DNA from 2 places in the Methylovorus sp. MP688 genome. Region 2 is predicted to be linked to the other one. Evidence: riboswitches for the same ligand, from Rfam matches in the RefSeq annotation. Region 2 holds a riboswitch; the other holds the start of a gene.
What was found. Region 2 has a riboswitch for cyclic di-GMP ahead of MPQ_RS02070 (bifunctional diguanylate cyclase/phosphodiesterase). Riboswitches for the same ligand answer to the same signal wherever they lie in the genome.
Positions count from the first base shown of each region.

Region 1 (4,424 bases), 310 kb from region 2:
CGTGGTGACCGCACCGGCGTGGTGATTGAGCCCATGCTGACCGACCAATGGTTTGTCGCCATGAGCAAGCCGGCTGCCGATGGCAAGAGCATCACACAAAAAGCGCTGGAGGTGGTGGCCGACGGTCAGATCAAGTTCTACCCGGAAAACTGGGTAAACACCTACAACCAGTGGCTGAACAATATTCAGGATTGGTGTATTTCGCGCCAGCTGTGGTGGGGGCATCAGATCCCTGCCTGGTATACCGACAGTGGCAAGGTGTACGTCGCGCATGATGCGGACGAAGCGCAAGCCCTGGCGGCAAAGGATGGCTATACCGGCAAGCTGAAGCGCGATGATGACGTGCTGGATACCTGGTATTCCTCCGCTTTGTGGCCGTTCTCTACCCTGGACTGGACAGGGGATGAGGCCGTGGATGCGGCGAATCAGGCACTGCAGCAATATCTGCCATCCAGCGTGCTGGTCACCGGCTTTGACATCATTTTCTTCTGGGTAGCGCGCATGGTCATGATGACCACGCACCTCACCGGCAAGATTCCGTTCAAGCATGTGTATGTGCACGGGCTGATCCGCGATGCGGAAGGGCAGAAGATGTCCAAATCCAAGGGCAATGTGCTGGATCCTATCGACCTGATCGACGGCATTGATCTGGATGCGCTGATCAAGAAGCGCACGACTGGGCTCATGAATCCCAAGGACGCGGAAAAGATCGAGAAGCGTACCCGCAAGGAATTCCCCGAGGGCATCTCTGCGTATGGCACGGATGCGCTGCGCTTTACCTTTGCCAGCCTGGCTTCGCCAGGGCGCGATATCAAGTTTGACCTGCAGCGCTGCGAGGGCTACCGCAATTTCTGCAACAAGCTGTGGAATGCCACGCGCTTTGTGCTGATGAACACCGAGGGGCAGGATTGCGGCCTGGAAGATTGCAAAACCAAGCCTGAAGGCTATCTCAGCTTTTCCCAGGCTGATCGCTGGATTGTCAGCCTGTTGCAAAAAGTGGAGGCGGATATCGAGCGTGGTTTTGCCGATTACCGTTTTGACTTGATCGCGCAAAGTATCTACAAGTTTGTGTGGGACGAGTATTGCGACTGGTATCTGGAAATTGCCAAGACCCAGTTGCAGACCGGTACCGAGGCCGAGCAGCGCGCTACGCGCCGCACTTTGCTACGCGTTCTGGAGACCGTCCTGCGTCTGGCGCACCCCATCATGCCTTTCATTACCGAAGAAATCTGGCAAACCGTGGGCCCCTTGTCTGGCCGTGACATGCATCAGCCTGGCCCCAGCATCATGCTGCAGGTGTATCCAAAATCACAGCCAGGCAAAATTGATGAACAGGCGGAAGCTTGGGTTGGTCTGCTGAAAGAAGCCGTTGATGCCTGCCGCAGTTTGCGCGGGGAAATGGGTATTTCGCCCGCGACGCGCGTACCCTTGATTGCGGCGGGAGATGCCTCCGCATTGCAAGCCTACGCTCCGCATCTCAAAGCCCTGGCCAAGCTTGCCGAGGTTGAGATTGTTGCCGAGTTGCCGCAAGCCGATGCCCCGGTGGCGCTGGCAGGTGAATTCCGCCTGATGCTGAAGATTGAAGTGGATGTTGCTGCAGAAAAGGAACGCCTGAGCAAGGAAATTACCCGCTTGCAAACCGAAGTCAGCAAAGCGGAAGCCAAACTGGGCAATGCGAGTTTTGTCGATCGTGCGCCTGCCGCCGTGGTGGCACAGGAGCGGGAACGTCTGGCGGGCTTCAAGGCAACGCTGGACAAGCTGCAATCCCAATTGGCGCGTTTAGTTTAGGGAAATGACGGCCGCGTGACGCGGTTGTCGTTTACTGACCAAAAATGTCAGTCCTTTAGAAACAAGCAGATAGTAAATTGACTTTGCTGGAGCGCGGCGCGTTAATAGATGCATGAAAAGGCAAACCCGTTTGAAAGAACGGAGACGCAAAGCTACCGGTCTAAGGAGCAATCTATGACAGCGGGGCCGCCAATCCTCCAGTAAGCCAACCGGCTGGCTGCCTTTTCGGATAAATTCAATTTTTTGTTCTTAACACCGTTAAAGAACACTATGGATGCAAGACGAGAGGACAACATGATGAACCCCAGAAACGCAATATTGGCCGCGATTACTATCATGGCCAGCACCGCTGCAATGACCGCTCAGGCTGCGGAATACATTAAGTGCACTGGCACATCGGGCAAGACGATTTATACCAACCTGCCTTTTATGTGCGTAGACGCTGCCAAGCAGGCGCAAGAAGCAACGAAAGCGGCACTCGCTGCGCAGGCGGCCAAAGACGCGGCTGCCAAAGCGGCCGCCGAAAAGGCCGCCGCCGAAAAAGCAGCTGCTGATAAACTGGCAGCAGAAAAAGCAGCCGCCGCCGCTGCTGCCGCCGCGGCTGCTAATAAATTGACCACAGATGCCGTCTTTGCACCCACCAGTTTTTGGTATACCCCCATCCCCAAAGATGCTGTACTGCACGAAAACTCGGCTAAATTGGTAGAGGAATTCGTCCGCCAAAAGAAGTCCTACTACAACACTGTAAATATCAATACCGGACAGTATTCCAGCCCGATATATATTGCTGATGCAAAAACTCCGGTTATTCGCGTAAACGAGTGGGATTGCCAGAAAAAAGGCTATAAGGATTCTGGGCTAATGACGCAATGGGCTAATGTTCCCATGCCAAGTTATGCAGTAGCTTCGGAGGGAAATGATAAAGAAATGACGGTTTATCAGCCTTCGACCGATACTGTCTGGGAATTCTGGCAGGCGAAAAAAGAAAATGGGGTTTGGTATGCATGCTGGGGAGGCCGGCTTGATAATGCATCCAAGAGCAATGGGGTATTCTTCAAGTATTATGGGACAACGGCGACCAGCCTGCCATTCCTTGGTGGCCAGATTACGGCTGAAGAGCTCAAACGAGGAGAAATTCGACATGCTATCGGCATTTCCATGGTCGATCTTGAGCACTGGAATATATTCTCGTGGCCTGCCAATCGCTCTGATGGTTGGAATCCTAACAAAGCCCCTAACCGTATTATGGAAGGCCAACGTTTCCGGTTGGATCCCAACATAGATGTAAATGCGCTGCGGATGACCAAGGCCGGCAAAATCATAGCCAAAGCAGCGCAGACATATGGGTTCGTTGTATGGGATAAAGCGGGAGCAGTGTCTATCCGGGCTCAGAACATCTACTCGTATACAAAATTAGGCATGCCTGACCCTTATCCTACACTGTTTGAAAACAAGCCAAGCTATGCTGTTCTGGATGGTTTTCCATGGGAAAGCTTGCAGTTCATGCCCATCAATTATGGTAAGCCCGAAACTACTACCACTAAGTAATCTCAGGTTTTAGCTCGTACGCTTGCGAATGTGGAATGTAAACACCTTGTCCTGCATGGCCTCATCCGGCTCCTGCAGGGCAAGCATTTCATGCCCCGTCTGTTTGCAGAACGCCTGAAAATCTTTTACCGACCCCGGGTCGGTTGCCAGCACTTTCAATACTTGGCCGGACTCTAGCTCGGCCAAGCCTTTTTTACAGCGCAAAATCGGCAGCGGACATTTAAGACCGCGCGCATCCAGTTCTTTCGTAAATTCCATTTCTTATTCTCTTTCAAGATCACGCTTGAAGCGGGGCAAAAGGAAATCCAGCCCTTCCCCAAGCCAATACACCGCCTTGCAGGTTGTACACATTCTCACGGCCATGACTTGCAATAAACGATGCAGCTTGCCCTGACCGTATGCCGCTATGGCAATAAAAAACCAGGGTTTCGCTTCCTGCCGTCAAGTCATCAACGCTGGCCGGTATGAGGGAGAGTGGAATATGACTTGCGCCAGCGATAATCCCCCGAGCCACTTCATCGGCGTTGCGCACATCGATGAGACGCAACGTCCCTTTCTCAATGAGGGCAAACAGGTCTGCTGCGTCTATGTCTTTATGGGTTGTCATGGTGGAGCCTAAATATTGAAGTGAGAGGGCAATCATTCACTGCAGTCGGAGAGAACACAAGGCGTCGATGTTTCTAATGACACGCCCGGCTAAATCTGGAGCAGTGCTTTTGTTTTAGCGAGTGATGATTCGTACATGCCGATGGCGATGTAAGTTCCTGCAATGAAGGGGGTGATTTTATCGCTAATGTGACACGCCGTCTCTTGTTAACACCTTAAGTGCTGTCATCCAGAGTATTTTCAAGTCAAACATCAGCGATTGCCTGTGCAGATACTCTGCATCCAGTGCCACTTTCTGCGGGATGGGCAGCTCATCTCGTCCATTGACTTGGGCCCACCCTGTTAAACCAGGTACCAGTGCATCCACTCCCTGCGCTGTACGCAATGCAATCAGATCATCCTGGTTGTACAGGGCTGGCCGAGGCCCGACAAAGCTCATGTCGCCTTTGAGTATGCTCCAGAGCTGAGGTAGCTCATCCAGA
Region 1 is NC_014733.1:109,051-113,474, forward strand. Features, by position in the region: gene MPQ_RS00495 (valine--tRNA ligase) at 1-1,788, shown strand, start outside; cyclic di-GMP riboswitch class I at 1,898-1,982, shown strand; gene MPQ_RS00500 (DUF4124 domain-containing protein) at 2,083-3,336, shown strand; gene MPQ_RS00505 (sulfurtransferase TusA family protein) at 3,346-3,594, opposite strand; gene MPQ_RS00510 (rhodanese-like domain-containing protein) at 3,614-3,943, opposite strand; gene MPQ_RS00515 (sugar transferase) at 4,127-4,424, opposite strand, start outside.
Region 1: another riboswitch for cyclic di-GMP. It lies ahead of MPQ_RS00500 (DUF4124 domain-containing protein); the one in region 2 lies ahead of MPQ_RS02070 (bifunctional diguanylate cyclase/phosphodiesterase).

Region 2 (4,424 bases):
CTGCATCTGCTTCAGGCTGGTCAGAAAAGCGTGCGTGTATTAGCCTCGCTAAACTGGCGATGCACTGCGCAGTGCGCGTAGCTTAAATCAATTGCCCTAACAATTGTTAAGCTATGTAAATTTTTTGTGATGTGGTCATGCCAAGGCTTGCCTGAAACGGATTGCACGCAGGTGCCAATCGTTGCTGCGTTCCATATGCGATCACGAAGTGATCAAACCAAAGCTGAGGATCGGTGCTGAGGAGAGAGAGGCGGATTCTCTGAACGCTACCTGGAAAATAAATCCAGGCAGCGTTTTATCCGCCTCCGCTATTCTATAGAAGACTTAATTGCGCTTTTAGCTGAATATTGGCGTGTGAAAGGTGAAATGTAGGCAGAAATTGCTCAAATGCCTCGATCGGCAGGGGCTTGCTGAAGAGATACCCTTGATATTTCATGCAGCCTTTATTCAGCAGGTAATGCAGTTGCTCGATGGTTTCCACCCCTTCGGCAATCAGCATCATGTTGAGGTTTTTGCTGAGCACGACCAGAGTTTCCACAATCGCCTTGTCGCTCTCGTTGGTCAAGAGATCGCGCACAAACGATTGGTCTATTTTCAACTGTTCAAATGGCAGGTGCTTCAGGTAGTTGAGCGAGGAGTAGCCAGTGCCAAAGTCATCCAGTGACCAGCTGATGCCGAAGGCACGCAGGGCTTTCATCTTCTGGATGGTGGTGTCGACATCCTTCGCCAGCATGCTTTCGGTGAGTTCGAGTTTTAGCTGCGCGGGCGTGGCGCCGCTGCGCATCACGATCTCGATGACTTCCTGCACGAAGTCGGGCTGCCTGAGCTGCGATGCGCTGACATTCACCGAGATGCTGAGATGCGCCATGTTGGGGTCTTTAGACCACTTGACCAGTTGGGCGCACGCTTCTTTCAGCACCCATGTGCCAATGGGCTGGATCAGGCCGGTTTCTTCGGCTGCGGCGATAAAGACGCCCGGGGGAATCATCCCGCGCACGGGATGTTGCCAGCGTAGCAGGGCTTCCGCCCCGAAAATATTGCCTACGGCATCCACCTGCGGCTGATAATGCAGGCGGAACTGGCCTTGCGCCAGCGCCGCACGCATATCGGCATACAGCGAATGACGCGTGGAAATGTCAGTTTGCATGACAATCAGCGCCACACCCAGAATCGCGAGTGCAGCCAGGTTGTTAATCCATGCTCCCAGCAGGCGAATCTCCTGATCGGCGATCAGCTCGGGTTTGACGATGCCGATGTGAGAGCTCGCAAAAATCAGGCAGCACGCCAGCAAGGTAAATGGCAGCACCAGACGCAGATAGAGATTTTCCTTGCGAAATATCAGCGAGGCGCCCGCCGCCACCGGCAGAAAATACATATGAACCGAGCGGGGGACATCCTGCGTTGGCACATCCAGCCAGCAGATCACGCAAAGCATTACCAGCAACCCATGCGACATGCTGATCGCCACCAAGCGCTCGCGCCCGGCGTTGATGAGAATGAGGGTGTAGATCCCCAGGGCAATCAGAATGGCATGGGACGCCATCAACAGCCATTTGCCATGACAAAGATAATAGGCGCCCCACATGCTGCAGAGCATGATCAGCGACCATCCGCCAATCGCCAGCAACATTCTTACCCGCAGGTTGTGCGGTTCCTGTGCATAGGGTGGAAGCTCGTGCTGCAATAATTTGAACAAGAACCGTAATGGCATCGGCAGGCTATTCAGATGGGGCATGGCACATTGCCCCTGGCGAACGATACGGTCGCGATGGCATCCGCCTCCATCAGAAAAGCCGCCAGGCAATCTGCAGCGGGTCGAGGTCTCATTGCCAGTCTGGTAATCACTAACTACTTTCCGTTGAATTTATCTCCAGCCACGCCACGCAGGGCGATAGCCGCCTGACAGCCAAGCCTCAGCTCACGCTGGGCTCACATGTCTGATGCGGGTGATACATCATGGAAATTGTAAAACGCCGAATACATTCACCCTTGCGGTAAACGGCAGTCCCGCTACCGTAGGCATATGCCCTTAGGTCGGAAACTTTGCGTCCCTGCCTTTCAGCAGGTTTGCCTTTCAATAACGGCGGTCAGTTCATCAAACTTTGCCGGGTATGTCAACTCTGCATCCTGCAATTTCACCCAGTATCACTCTGGAAATAACGCTTGAGATGAATTTTTCAGAGTTATTTTATATCCGCATGACTTCCTTAAGCTGCCTCTAGTAATTATCAAAAATGGATGTTTCCCCATTGTTAGTGATTTTGCACACATGACAATGGTTGATTGTGGCATATATTTTTTTGCCCATTCTTATACGGAGTGCCCGTGTAAATCTCGGGGATAGAGATACTTTTAATCAATATCTCCAATTTTATGTTGGCACTTAATTTAATTAGCCCTTCATTTAATTAGCCCTTCTTGGCTAGTTATGTTTCAAATTCCTCACTTAAATTTAAAGATAAATATGAAAATCAATGGTTTGTGTGTAAGTGTTGTCGCGTTGGTGCTTTTTGGATGTGCATCAACCCCAAAAATTTCTGAATCGGATATAAAAACATTACTTCAAGGACCTGTTCAGATAAATATACCTGCACCAATTGCACTTTCAGAGCGTACCAAAGCACGTGCGATAGGCAATTTTGTGGCGTCGTCGGTAGCGGGGAGCGTTGCAGGAAGTACTGGAAACGCAAAGACCTTAGGGCAGATGCAAGCTAATCAGCAAATTGGGAGTCAGTTTGGTAACCAGCTCAATCAGGCTTTACCAAAAGGGGTTTCAGTTACAAAAGGCGGAGGTGTTAATACTTTGCTAGCCAATAAGTTGAAAGATGAGTTCGCAGAAAAAGCTTCAGCAAATCCTGATCTTGAGATCCAGCTCAACGTTAATACCAGACAATGGGAGTTGGAATATGTAGGCCTTCTAAGTAGTGACTACAAGCTTAACTATAATTTGGAGGTCAATCTTGTTCGAGTACAAGGTGGGAAGTCATCTGTTCTAAAATCATGGGCATGCATGGGTAGCGCTCCAGAGTTAAAAACTTATGAGGCGTGGATTAAAGATGATTATGTTGCTGTCAACAACCAGGCAGTAAAAGTTTCTGAGAAATGCATTTCCGAATTCAAAAAATCAGGGTTGTTATAGGTGGAACTATTTTCACGATTTAGATAAATGGGTTGCGGTGTTTTATGTGAGTAATGATGGCTTCCAAATGAGGGTTAATGGTAGCCAATATCTCAAAGGTACCAGCATCGCCTGCAAAAGTTAATTGTTGGGTAAGCAGCTTTACAAACGATAAAATGGACTCTATAACGAAGTGTATATTTTCAATGGTGTAGCAGCCATTTATCGAAAAGGACATTACCTCCCATGACAATCCAATCCACCGTCACCACCCTGCTCGAAAGCAAAGGCATCGCTTTCAAGATCATCGAAATCCCGCTTAGCGAAGACAAAAAGCCTATCCGCAGTCTTGAGGAGTTGCTCTCTGCGCAGGGGTTGGATCCGCAGTCGGTGGTGCGCAGTGTGGTGTTCAAGGGTGAGCAGAGCGGGTTTTGCCTGCTGGCGGTGGCGGGTGGTGGTCGTGCGGATTGGGCGTTGTTGCGTAACTTTCTGGGGGAGCGCAAGTGCCGCATGGCGGAATATGCCGAGGTACCGGAGGCGACCGGGTATGTGGTCGGTGCGGTGCCGCCGATTGCCTTGCCTGAGGGCTTGCGGGTGCTGGTGGATAACAGTGTTTCTGCGTATGAGACGGTGGTGATCGGCAGTGGCGTGCTGGGTTATGCACTGGCCTTGAAGTCGGCGGATTTGCTGAGTCTGTTGCAAGACAAGCCGCAGGGTAGCTTCGTCAAGGTCGAGTAGTTTATCGGGGTGGTATCGCGGGCACGCCTCGTTCGCTTCGCGATACAATAAGGCCTCACGCCAGTGAGGTGGAAAATCGTGATCCCCTCTCGTCTGGTCCTCCACATTGCCTGACCCCACAAGGATGCAACATTAAGCTCGCTCCCAGCCTGGTCGTTTCCGAAAATCCTGCGGATCCGTTCCGGTACATTATTTCTGTGCGTGCCATGTGCGATCTGGTTGCCCGCCGCGGTGATCTGGATCAGCGCTTTACGCCTGCGCCCACGGCGCTGGAGGGGATGATGGGGCATACCTCGGTCACGTCCAACCGCAATGCGAGCTACGAGACCGAGATTGCACTCACCGGCGAGTACCAGAATATTTTTGTGCGGGGCCGGGCCGATGGTTATGACCCGGAGTTGAACCAGCTGGAGGAGATCAAGACCTTCAAGGGCCTGCTGGAGCGCATGCCGGAAAACCATCGCTTCCTGCATTGGGCTCAGGCCAAGGTATATGCCGCGCTGCTGTCGCAGGAGCGCGAGCTGCGCGAGATCAATACCGCGCTGGTGTATTACAACGTATCGAGCAA
Region 2 is NC_014733.1:417,806-422,229, forward strand. Features, by position in the region: gene MPQ_RS02070 (bifunctional diguanylate cyclase/phosphodiesterase) at 314-1,735, opposite strand; cyclic di-GMP riboswitch class I at 1,998-2,082, opposite strand; gene MPQ_RS13815 (hypothetical protein) at 2,465-3,139, shown strand; gene MPQ_RS02085 (aminoacyl-tRNA deacylase) at 3,365-3,856, shown strand; gene MPQ_RS02090 (ATP-dependent DNA helicase) at 4,063-4,424, shown strand, end outside.